3 regions of the Massilia jejuensis genome follow, and region 1 is predicted to be linked to each of the others. Evidence: predicted binding sites of a transcription regulator. Region 1 holds the regulator's gene; each other region holds the start of a gene.

Region 1 (3,273 bases):
CGCAAAAGGCGGTCGTGCTGCGCGAGATGCTGGCCGCCGGCTTTTCGGCCTCGCTGTCGCGCTACCTGATCGACAAGATGCCGGCCAACAAGGACGCCGCCGAGGCGATGCGCTGGATCAAGACCGTGCTGGCGCGCAACCTCACCACGATGGCAGACGAGGATACGCTGCTCGACCAGGGCGGCGTGTTCGCCCTGGTCGGCCCGACCGGCGTCGGCAAGACCACTACCACCGCCAAGCTGGCCGCGCGCTGCGTGATGCGCCACGGTCCGGAAAAGCTGGCCCTGATCACCACCGACGCCTACCGTATCGGCGGCCACGAGCAGCTGCGTATCTACGGCAAGATCCTGGGCGTGATGGTGCATTCGGTGAAGGACGAGGCCGACCTGCGCATCGCCCTGAAAGAGCTGCGCAACAAGCACACGGTGCTGATCGACACCATCGGCATGTCGCAGCGCGACCAGATGGTGACGGAGCAGGTGGCCATGCTCGCCGGCGCCGGCGCGGACGTGAAACGCCTGCTGTGCCTGAACGCCACCTCCACCAACGAAACCCTGGCCGAAGTCGTGCGCGCCTACCAGGGCAGCGGCTTGCATGGCTGCATCATGACCAAGCTCGACGAAGCCGCTTCGATCGGCAACGTGCTCGACGTGGTAATCCGGCAGAAATTGAACCTGCATTACATCTCGAACGGCCAGCGCGTGCCGGAAGACCTGCACCTGGCCGACCGCGCGATGCTGGTCGACCGCGCCTTCCGCAGCCGCCGCGATGCGGCCAACAATGTCGAGGACGCCGACCTGCCGCTGATGATGGCGAACACGGGCAACCTGCACAAGGACGAGAGCCTGCGCGAGGTGCGCGTTGGCTAGTTTCGACTTTGACCAGGCCGAAGGCCTGCGCCGGATGCTGGCCGGCCCCAAGCCGCGCATCGTCACCTTTCTTTCCGCCACGCCTGCCGACGACAAGGGCGCGATGCTGGTCAACCTGGGCGCCTCGCTGGCCCAGGCCGGCAACGAGGTGCTGATCGTCGACGCCTGCCGCCGCGATGACGGCGCTGCCCGCCGCCTCGGGCTGGAGCGCCATGCGGGCCTGCTGCAGGTGGCGCGCCAGGAATGCGCGCTGAGCCAGGTGGTGCAGCTGGCCCCCCAGGGTTTCAACGTGGCGCTGCTGGCGCGCGACGGCCAGGTGCCTGCGGCGGGCAGCGACGAGGCGCGCCGCCTGTCGACCGCCTTCGGCGTGCTGGTGAAGAAGCAGGGCGGCATCGTCATCGTCGATGGCGAACTGGACCGCGATGGCGGCTTCCCCGTGCCGCTGCTGGCCGATTCCGAAATCGTGATCCAGGTCTCGACCAGCGCGACCTCGATCACCAACGCCTACGGGCTGGTCAAGCGCCTGGCGCAGGCGCTCGGACGCCGTCCCTTCGGCATCCTCGTCACGGGCGCTTCCGAGGCCGAGGCGAAGGTGGTTTACGATAATATGTCGGCGGCAGCAAGTCGTTACCTTGCGGTAACATTGACCTCGATGGGTTCGGTGCCGGCGGACGAATACCTGCACCGCGCGGCGCGCCTGGGGCGCTCGGTGGTCGATGCCTTTCCGCTGGCGGGGGCGTCGGTCGCTTTCCGCGCGCTGGCGGGGCGCTTTGCGCTGCCTCCCCTGACCCGGTTGGAGCGCCAGAGCGGCGGCGCGCATTTTGGTTCCTGAGAAAAAAAGCACAAGCATGTATACCGTCAAAGGGAAAGCGGACAAGAACCATATGCTCACCGAGCATGCCGCGCTCGTGAAGCGCCTGGCGCACCAGATGAAGGCCAAGTTGCCTCCCTCGGTCGAGGTGGACGACCTGATCCAGGCCGGCATGATGGGCCTGCTCGATGCCATCAACCGCTATGAAGACAACCACGGCGCCCAGTTCGAGACCTATGCCGTGCTGCGCATCCGCGGCGCCATGGTCGACGAGCTGCGCAGCAACGACTGGCTGCCGCGTAGCACCCGTTCGAGCATGAAGAAGGTCGAGACGGCCATGACCAAGCTGCAGCAGCAGCTGGGCCGTCCGCCGAGCGAGCTCGAGGTGGCCAAGTCGCTCGGCGTCTCGCTCCCGGAGTACCAGGAAATGCTGTTCGAAGGCGGCGGCCACCAGCTCGTCTATTACGAGGATTTCCACGACGAAGACGGCAACGACAGTTTCCTGGACCGCTATGCGGTCGACGACGACGACCCGCTGCGCGCGCTGCTCGACACCGACTTCCGCTCGGCCGTGATCGAGGCCATCGATTCCTTGCCGCCGCGCGAGAAGATCCTGATGGGCCTGTATTACGAAGAAGAATTGAACCTGAAGGAAATCGGCGCGGTGCTCGGGGTGTCCGAGTCGCGCGTCTCGCAACTGCATACGCAAGCGGTGGCCCGCCTGCGCGCCTCGCTCAAGGAAAAGCTGTGGACTTCGCCAGCCTGATCGGCCTGGCGCTGGCCGTGGCCGGCCTGGTCGTCGGGCATACGCTCGACGGCGGGCGCTTCGCGTCGCTGGTCCAGCCGGCGGCGTTCGCGATCGTCGTGGTCGGCACCTTCGGCGCGGTCTTGCTGCAATCGGAAGCGCGCACCTTCGCGCGCGGCATGCACATGCTGCGCTGGGTGTTCTTTCCGCCGAAGAGCCGGCGCCAGCCGCTCTCGCGCGAGATCGCGCTGTGGAGCCATACGGCACGGCGCGACGGCCTGCTGGCGCTGGAGCAGTACATGGGCGCCAAGGATCTGTTCATCCAGAAAGGCTTGCGCCTGATCGTCGACGGCATCGCGCCCGAAAAAATCCGCAACCTGCTGGAAACGGAAGTAACCGCCATCGAATTCGCCGAGCGCCAGGCCGCGCGCGTGTGGGAAGCGGCGGCCGGCTATTCGCCGACGATCGGCATCGTGGGCGCGGTGCTGGGCCTGATCCACGTGATGGAAAACCTGTCCGATCCGGCGCGCCTGGGCTCGGGCATCGCGGTGGCTTTCGTCTCGACCGTGTACGGCGTCGGGCTGGCGAACCTGTTCTTCCTGCCGGTCGGGAACAAGCTCAAGGCGATCGTGTCGGACCAGGTCGCGCAGTACGAAATCCTGATCGACGTGTTCCACGACATCGCCAGCGGCAACCACACGCGCGTGGTCGAGGAGCGCGTGGCCAGCCTGCTGGCGAAGCGCTGACATGGCCAGGAAGCGCTACGACGAGACGAGCGAACACCACGATCGCTGGCTGATTTCCTATGCCGATTTCATCACGCTGCTGTTTGCCTTCTTCGTCGTGAT
Region 2 (3,273 bases), on a different contig from region 1:
GGTAATCAGCGCAACAATGTTCGCCGTCGGTATCGCGTGCCGGCTGCAATGCTCGAAGAACTTGATCTTGTTGTCGGCCAGCTCGCACCCCTCTTTCGAGGCGATGGCGGCATAGCGCTTCTTCAGCGGCTCGTTGTCGAGGTAATCCGACCAGGTGTGCTTCGGCACGTCGGCCAGGCTGTAGAGCGAAAACAACTTGGCGCCGAGGCCGAGATTCGTACGCGCATAGAGGGGGCCCCAAAGCAGATGCATGTCGGACGGACGTCTGATCGACGAGAGGGCATATCGCTGCGCGCGCATGTACTGCGAGGCGACATCCAGTACTTTTGACAGCTTCATTGCTCTACCCTTTACTTGACAGGTTTGCCCCTGGGCCCCGCACCAGTGCGGATCGTGCACGAACGGGGGCAAACATGATAACGCATTAACAGTTCAGCCCGCTTCAATCGGGCCTTGCCGGACGGGCGCTGCGCAACGACGACGGGCGCGCACAGGACCTTGTGGGATTATTGCGGCGCTTCGACCGTATAGCCCCTGGCCTGCAGCGTCGCGATCACGCCTTTCGGATTGAGGATTTCCTTGATATGCACGACCGTGAAGGTGCTCGCATTGGTGGCGAGCGCCTTCTCGGCAGCGGCGACCCATTGCGCCAGGGCAGTCTCCTGCGCGGTCTTGAGTTCCGGCTGATTTCTCCCGAGCGAACCCGTACTCAGGGCGTGGATGCAGGCATTGGCCCGGTCGTCGAAGCTCAGCTTGCGAATGTCGTCCAGGTCGCCGATCGCCCAGGCATTGGCATGGGCGCGCATGGCCTCGACGTCGGTGTCCAGGCTTTCAATCGTTTTCAGCAGACAAGGCACATCGTCCATTGCCGACTTCTTGAACTCGCGCGCCGCCTTGCCGGGATCCTTGATGGTGACGCGATAGGTGGCGTCCGTGAACTTGAGATTGTGCTTCTCCGCCAGTTTTCCGACCTGGATGCGCACCGCGTCGCCGCCCGAAAGTCCGGCTTGCTTCAGGGCGCGTGCATACAGTTCCCCGGCGACGAAGGCGGGGCGTTGGCGTTCGATACCGCTGTCGTTGGCGAAAAACTTGGCCTTCAAGGGCTCCCAGCGCGCATACAGCGCCGGTGGCAGCACGTCCTTGAGTTCGGCGCCGTCCGGATTCTTCTTGATTCCGATCAGGAAGGGCAGCGCCGTCACGGCTCCCAAGCCGACCTCGATCGAGACACCCGGCGCCTTCAGGTATTCCTGGGAGGTCGCGATGACCCGCTCGACCCTGCTCGAGCGCCATTCCATTTGCGCCGGCAGCGGCGCATAGGTGCCGAGCACCCACATCACCTTGCCGTCCTTCGATACCTTCCACAAACCCGGTCCCGGGCGGCTGCCGGAAACGAGGATCGTTTGCGGGATCGCCTCGCCATCGTCCATGGTCGGCACGGCCGCCGCGCTCGCCGCGGCCGGCGAAGCGACCGGCGGCGCCTCGGTTTGTGCCCATGCGGGCAAGCGCAAGAAGCACAGGCACAAGGCGGGAATGACGTGTTTCAACATCGTGGCATCTTTCTAGTTGTTAGCCGAACGATATTGTGTTGCCACTAATCGATATATGCAAGCGACAAGATGTTACAAGAGCCATATGCATGGCTAATAACTCGGGCAGGCGGCTTTCGCGTGCCGCGCGCGCGGGACGGTGCGCGAGGGAAGCGCGACACGCTGGCAACCCACGCACGGACAGGCGCGATTTTGGGATAAATATTTCCTGCAGCCATCAAGATCCGGCGCCAACGGCCGTTATCCAGACTGATAGCGCCACCTGGCGCCTGCACTTACCCGGATCGATCATGAAACTCGCCGCTGTCCTCATCCTTGCCGCCGCTTCGCTGCTGTCCGCCTGCGGCGCCATGCGCATGTCGAAACCCGTCCCGGCGCAGCCGGCCATCGTGACCCTGAACGCCACCGGCTACGGCGCCGTCAACATGGCCGCCTGCGACGGCCAGTGCGACCGCGTCGCGCCGGCCCAGCGCAAGCTGCTGGCCATGCGCGCCGCGCGCCTGGACGCTTACCGCGCCATGGCCGAACAGGTCTACGGCCTGCGCATCGAAGGCGGCAGCACGGTTGGCTCGCTGGCGCTGAAAGACGACAGTTTCAAGGTGTATATTGACGCCTTCATCCGTGGCGCGCGCGTGACGAACAACGTCCAGCGCGAAGACGGCACCTACGAGACGACCGTGGAGATGGATTTCGACACCAATGCGGCCCAATCCCCCGCTCCTTCCGCGCATGCCGCCCCGACGGCGGCCAAGAACGCGCGCACCCTGGTGGGCAATGCCGGTTCCGGCGCCGCCTACGGCGCGTCGTTCTACCATGCCCGGTAAGTCCGGATTGCTTGGCGGCGCCTTGCTGGCGCTGCTGCTGAATCTTTCCATCCCCGCCCGCGCCGCGCCGATCGAAGCCGAAGGCGTGGCCTCGGTCGCCGACGGCGGCCTGGCGCGCGCCCGCCAGAACGCCATCCGCGACGCCCTCGAACAGCTCGGCCTGCGCAGCGGCGCCCGTGTCGACCTGGCCGCCGGCGCCGCCACTGGGGGCAAGACGGTCGGCAGCAGCCGCGTCCAGCCGACCGCCGATTTTTCGCGTTATACAGTGCTGCGCGAATGGCAGGCCGGCCAGCTGCTGCACGTGCGAATCGCGGTGGACGAAGCCGACGCGCGCCCGCGCGGCAGCGTCGATCTCGGCTACAAGAAAAAGCTCGTCGTCACGCCCTTCCACGTGCGCCGCTCGCCGCAGCTCGACGACGTCGACGACATCGCCATCCGCCTGCCGCAGGAGCTGCTGCGCCGCATGGGCGCTTCCGGCAAATTCCTCGGCAAGGAAAGCCCCTACGTCCTCTCGCCCGGCGCCACCGGCCCGAGCGCGGACACGGCCGCCGTGCGCCGCCTGGCCGCGCTGTACGAAAGCCAGTTCGTCGTGTCGGGCGAGATCGTCGACGCCAGCCGTTTCGAGCAGCCCACGTATTACGGCTTGATCAGGAAGAACGCGCGCCGCATCGAGCTCGCCTTCTATGTGCACGACGGTCTTTCCGGCGCCCTGCTGGCACAGCGTACGGCCATGGTCGAACAGGTGGGCGCACAGCGCATCGGGCGCGACAAGCCTTTCGGCAGTGCCAGCTTCGCCGCCACCCCCTTTGGCGGCGCGATCCTGCGCGCGCTGGACGAGGGCATCGCCGGCATCGCGGCCGATATCGCTGCCTTGCCCTTCATGGCCAGGGTGGTGCAGGTGC
Region 3 (3,273 bases), on a different contig from region 1:
GGCGTTGACCAGTTGCGGCGGCATGGCCCATTCGGTGCGGTCGGGTTTGCGTTTTAGCTTGGCCAGTTCTTGCCGATAATGGTATTCCTCGGCGCGGATCGCATTGCCGAAGGCGTCGCCGGCGACCACGCGCAAGCCGTCGTAGGATTTCCAGCGCTCCGGATAGCCGATGCCGACATACAGCGCTTTCACCTTGGCCTGGGCATGCGCGCGGGTGGCCGGCGCCATCCACGCAAGCTTGTCGATACGGCGGCTGAAGGCGTCGATGATATTGGCCACCATTGCCTGTACCTTGGCCTTGTTTTCGGCTGGGAAATAACGGGCGACGTAGAGCTTGCCGACGGCCTCGTCCATCGCCGCATTGGTGGCGCCGAGCGCGCGCTTCCAGCGCCCCGACTGCTGCTGAGCACCGCTCAGCGCCTTGCCATTGAATTCGAAGCGCTGGTCGGAAAAGGCCTTCGGCAGCAGGCCTGCGTACTGGTTCAGCTTGTGGAAAGCCAGGTAGTCGCGCCAGGTGGCGACGTCGGCGTCGGCCAGCAGCTTGGCCGCGCCGACGATGGCGCCCGGGTGATAGACCTGGAAGCGGTCCTGGCCGGACAAGCCGGCCGCCCTGAAGAAGGCGTTCCAGTCGACACCCGGGGCCTTGGCCGCGAAATCCTGCATGGTCCAGACATGGTTTGACTTCTGGATATTCGCCGACTCCTCGCGCGTGGCGTGGGTCTGCGCCAGCGCCAGCTCGAGTTCGAAGACGCGCGCGGCGCGCGCGTCGCTCCTGTCCATGCCGGCCAGCTTGAGCATGGCGGCGATGTGCTGCTGGTACCGGGTGCGCAGCTCGGCCATGCGCGCATTGTTCTCGAGGTAATAGGCGCGGTCCGGCAAGCCGAGACCGCCCTGCAGCAGATAAGGCAGGTTGCGGGACGGTTCGGCCAGGCCTTGCGCCACCCATAGGCCGAACAGGTTCTCGGTGAAGAAATTGGTGGCGTTCAGGGGATCGACGTCGGCGCGGATCGAGCCGCCGAGCGCGCGCACCAGGCCGGCCTTGTCCTTGATGCCGGCAATACTCGCCAACACGGGTCTCAGCGGCGCCAGGCCGCGCTTCTCGATACCGGCTTCATCCATGTAGGCCGCGTAGAAGTCGGCCACCTTGCGCGCTTCGCCGCTCGTGCCCTTGGCCGCGCCGAGTTCCTCGATCATTGTTGCGATGCGCTCGTTGGTATCCTCGGCCAGGGCGCCCATCGCGCTCCAGGAACCGCGGTCGGCCGGGATCTCGGTCCTGGCCAGCCAGTCGCCATTGGCCCAGGTAAAGAAGTCGTCGCCCGGCAGCACCGTCATGGCGGCGCTCTTGCCTGGGGCGGGTTTGTCGGCGGGCGGCGCGACCTGGACCGCCTGGCCTGCCTGGACTGCGGCGATCGCCGGCGCGCCCAGGGCGCCACCGCAGAAGGCCAGAACGATGGCGGTGGTCGTCGGTGTCCAGCGAGTCTGCATGCTTTTCCTCGAATGATGAAGGATTGGATGACAATATAAGGACCGGATGACGCATCACGGTAGCGCTGCCGGCAAGGCGGCCAGCGCATCCGGTCCGAAGTTCTGGCCGCGACGTGTCGGTCAGTGTACCGCTCTCCCCTGTCCGCATGGCGCGTCGGCCGACGCCCCCGGCGACCGGAGCGCGCGGCTGGAAAAACTTTTCAATTATTTTCGCAAATACCCCTAAAGTTCCACCGCGCCCTGCCGTAAAAGGAGGACAACCGGTAATCCAGCCGAAAAAAAATTGTCGCGGCACTAACATGACCTCCAACGAAGTTCTCTCGATGTACGAAAATATTGCTGGCTTGACGGGCAAGATGGCGGTCGCGGCGCAATCGGGTGACTGGAAGCATTTCGACAGCTTGAAGGCGCAGTGCGCGGCTCAGGCGGGCGCGACGGCAAGCGGCGTGCCGCCGCTGGAAGGCGCCAAGCGCCTGCGCAAGATCGACCTGCTCAAGCAGATCATGGCCAACGACCGCGCCGTGCGCGACGTGACCGAGCCATGGATGGGCCAGCTGGAGCGCGCGATGCGCGCGCATTGAACCGCCCTCCCCGCGTCGTACGACAAGCGCCTGCGGGCGCTTTTTTTACGTCTGGACGAAAGACGCCTGCAATCGCAACGGAGGGAGCGAGCATGCCGACCGAGCCCTCCCGCACCACCCTGCCGACGGGTCCGCACTCCCGAAGCGTGCGCCGAGTGGACGCACAACAAAAAAGCGCCCGCAGGCGCTTGTTTGCTACGCAAGGGGTTGCGTATGAATTCGGAGAGCAACACCAGGTCGTCCCGGTGTTGCCTCTTTGCCGGTTGCATCCGGCGTCCGCTGCCGCTGTTGGCAGCGTGACCGCTTCCGAAAACAGGCGTCTCGCGACGTACATCCGGTACCCGCGCCACGCTATCGGTGGTGGCTGCGCCGAACTCTGTTTCGTTTTGTGGTTTTGATAACCAACAAATTCAGTATAGCGCAAATTTTAAGGATGTGTGATCGATTCGTGCGTGCCCTGTTCCGGCTGGGAAATCGCGTCGTCCAGGACCGGTTCGGCCGCCTTGGAAGGCGTTCCCTTGCCCCGTCCCGGCATCAGGCGCGCCTTCACCGCCGCCATGAAATGCGGCGTCGGCGCGCCGGGTACCGGCGCCGCCTTCGGCAGCTTGGCCGGTTTGTGCAGCGCCGCGATCTTGCCGAAGCCGGCGCCGTGGCGGCGGCGCAGCAGCATCAGCACCAGGGCGCCGAGCGCCAGCATGGCGGCCAGGCCGGCGCCGATCAGCTGCCATGGGGTGTCGGGTGCGGGCGGCTCGGCCTTCTTCGGCTTGCGGTGGATGCGCGGCGCGCCCGTGGGGGCGTCGCCGGGTGTCGCCTGCGCCGCCGGGGCGGACGCCGCGACGGGCCGCGGCGGCGCCGGCGGCGCGGTGCCTTGCAGCAGCTTGACCTTGTCTTCGAGCCGGTCCAGTTGCCGATGCAGCGCTGTATTCTTCTCGCCGAGCGCGACGCAGGCGTCCACATGCGCGCTGGGCGCCTGCGGGGCGCAGCTGGGCGCTTCGGCCGCGGCTTTCATGGGAGCAGCCGCTTTTTTCACGGGCGCCGGCCTGGGCGCGGCCTTGCGCGGCACGGGCGGTGTCGGCCCGCCCGCTTCCACGTATTCCTCGCCCGCATGCAGGGCAGCGGCCAGGCGCGGCGCCGGCACCGGCGCGCGGGCCGGGGCAGGAAGCTGGGGCGCCGGCTGCAGCTTCGGCGTCTCGGGCACGGGCGGCGG

The links. The regulator FliA, encoded in region 1, starts transcription of late flagellar genes. The targets are predictions, from matches to a motif close to CTAAAGTTTNNNNNNNNNNNGCCGNTA.
Region 2: the regulator FliA is predicted to act here: its motif matches at 1,764-1,790, upstream of ACFPOU_RS14745 (LPP20 family lipoprotein).
Region 3: the regulator FliA is predicted to act here: its motif matches at 1,708-1,734, upstream of ACFPOU_RS13600 (flagellar protein FliT).

What each region holds. Positions count from the first base shown of each region.
Region 1 is NZ_JBHSMS010000003.1:92,066-95,338, reverse strand. It holds gene flhF (flagellar biosynthesis protein FlhF) at 1-869, shown strand, start outside; gene ACFPOU_RS00535 (MinD/ParA family ATP-binding protein) at 862-1,701, shown strand; gene ACFPOU_RS00530 (RNA polymerase sigma factor FliA) at 1,718-2,446, shown strand; gene ACFPOU_RS00525 (flagellar motor protein) at 2,428-3,171, shown strand; gene motD (flagellar motor protein MotD) at 3,173-3,273, shown strand, end outside.
Region 2 is NZ_JBHSMS010000044.1:1,967-5,239, forward strand. It holds gene ACFPOU_RS14735 (sugar-transfer associated ATP-grasp domain-containing protein) at 1-339, opposite strand, end outside; gene ACFPOU_RS14740 (TraB/GumN family protein) at 507-1,547, opposite strand; gene ACFPOU_RS14745 (LPP20 family lipoprotein) at 1,838-2,371, shown strand; gene ACFPOU_RS14750 (flagella assembly protein FlgT middle domain-containing protein) at 2,361-3,273, shown strand, end outside.
Region 3 is NZ_JBHSMS010000040.1:111,817-115,089, reverse strand. It holds gene ACFPOU_RS13605 (M13 family metallopeptidase) at 1-1,485, opposite strand, end outside; gene ACFPOU_RS13600 (flagellar protein FliT) at 1,785-2,066, shown strand; gene ACFPOU_RS13595 (FimV/HubP-related protein) at 2,494-3,273, opposite strand, start outside.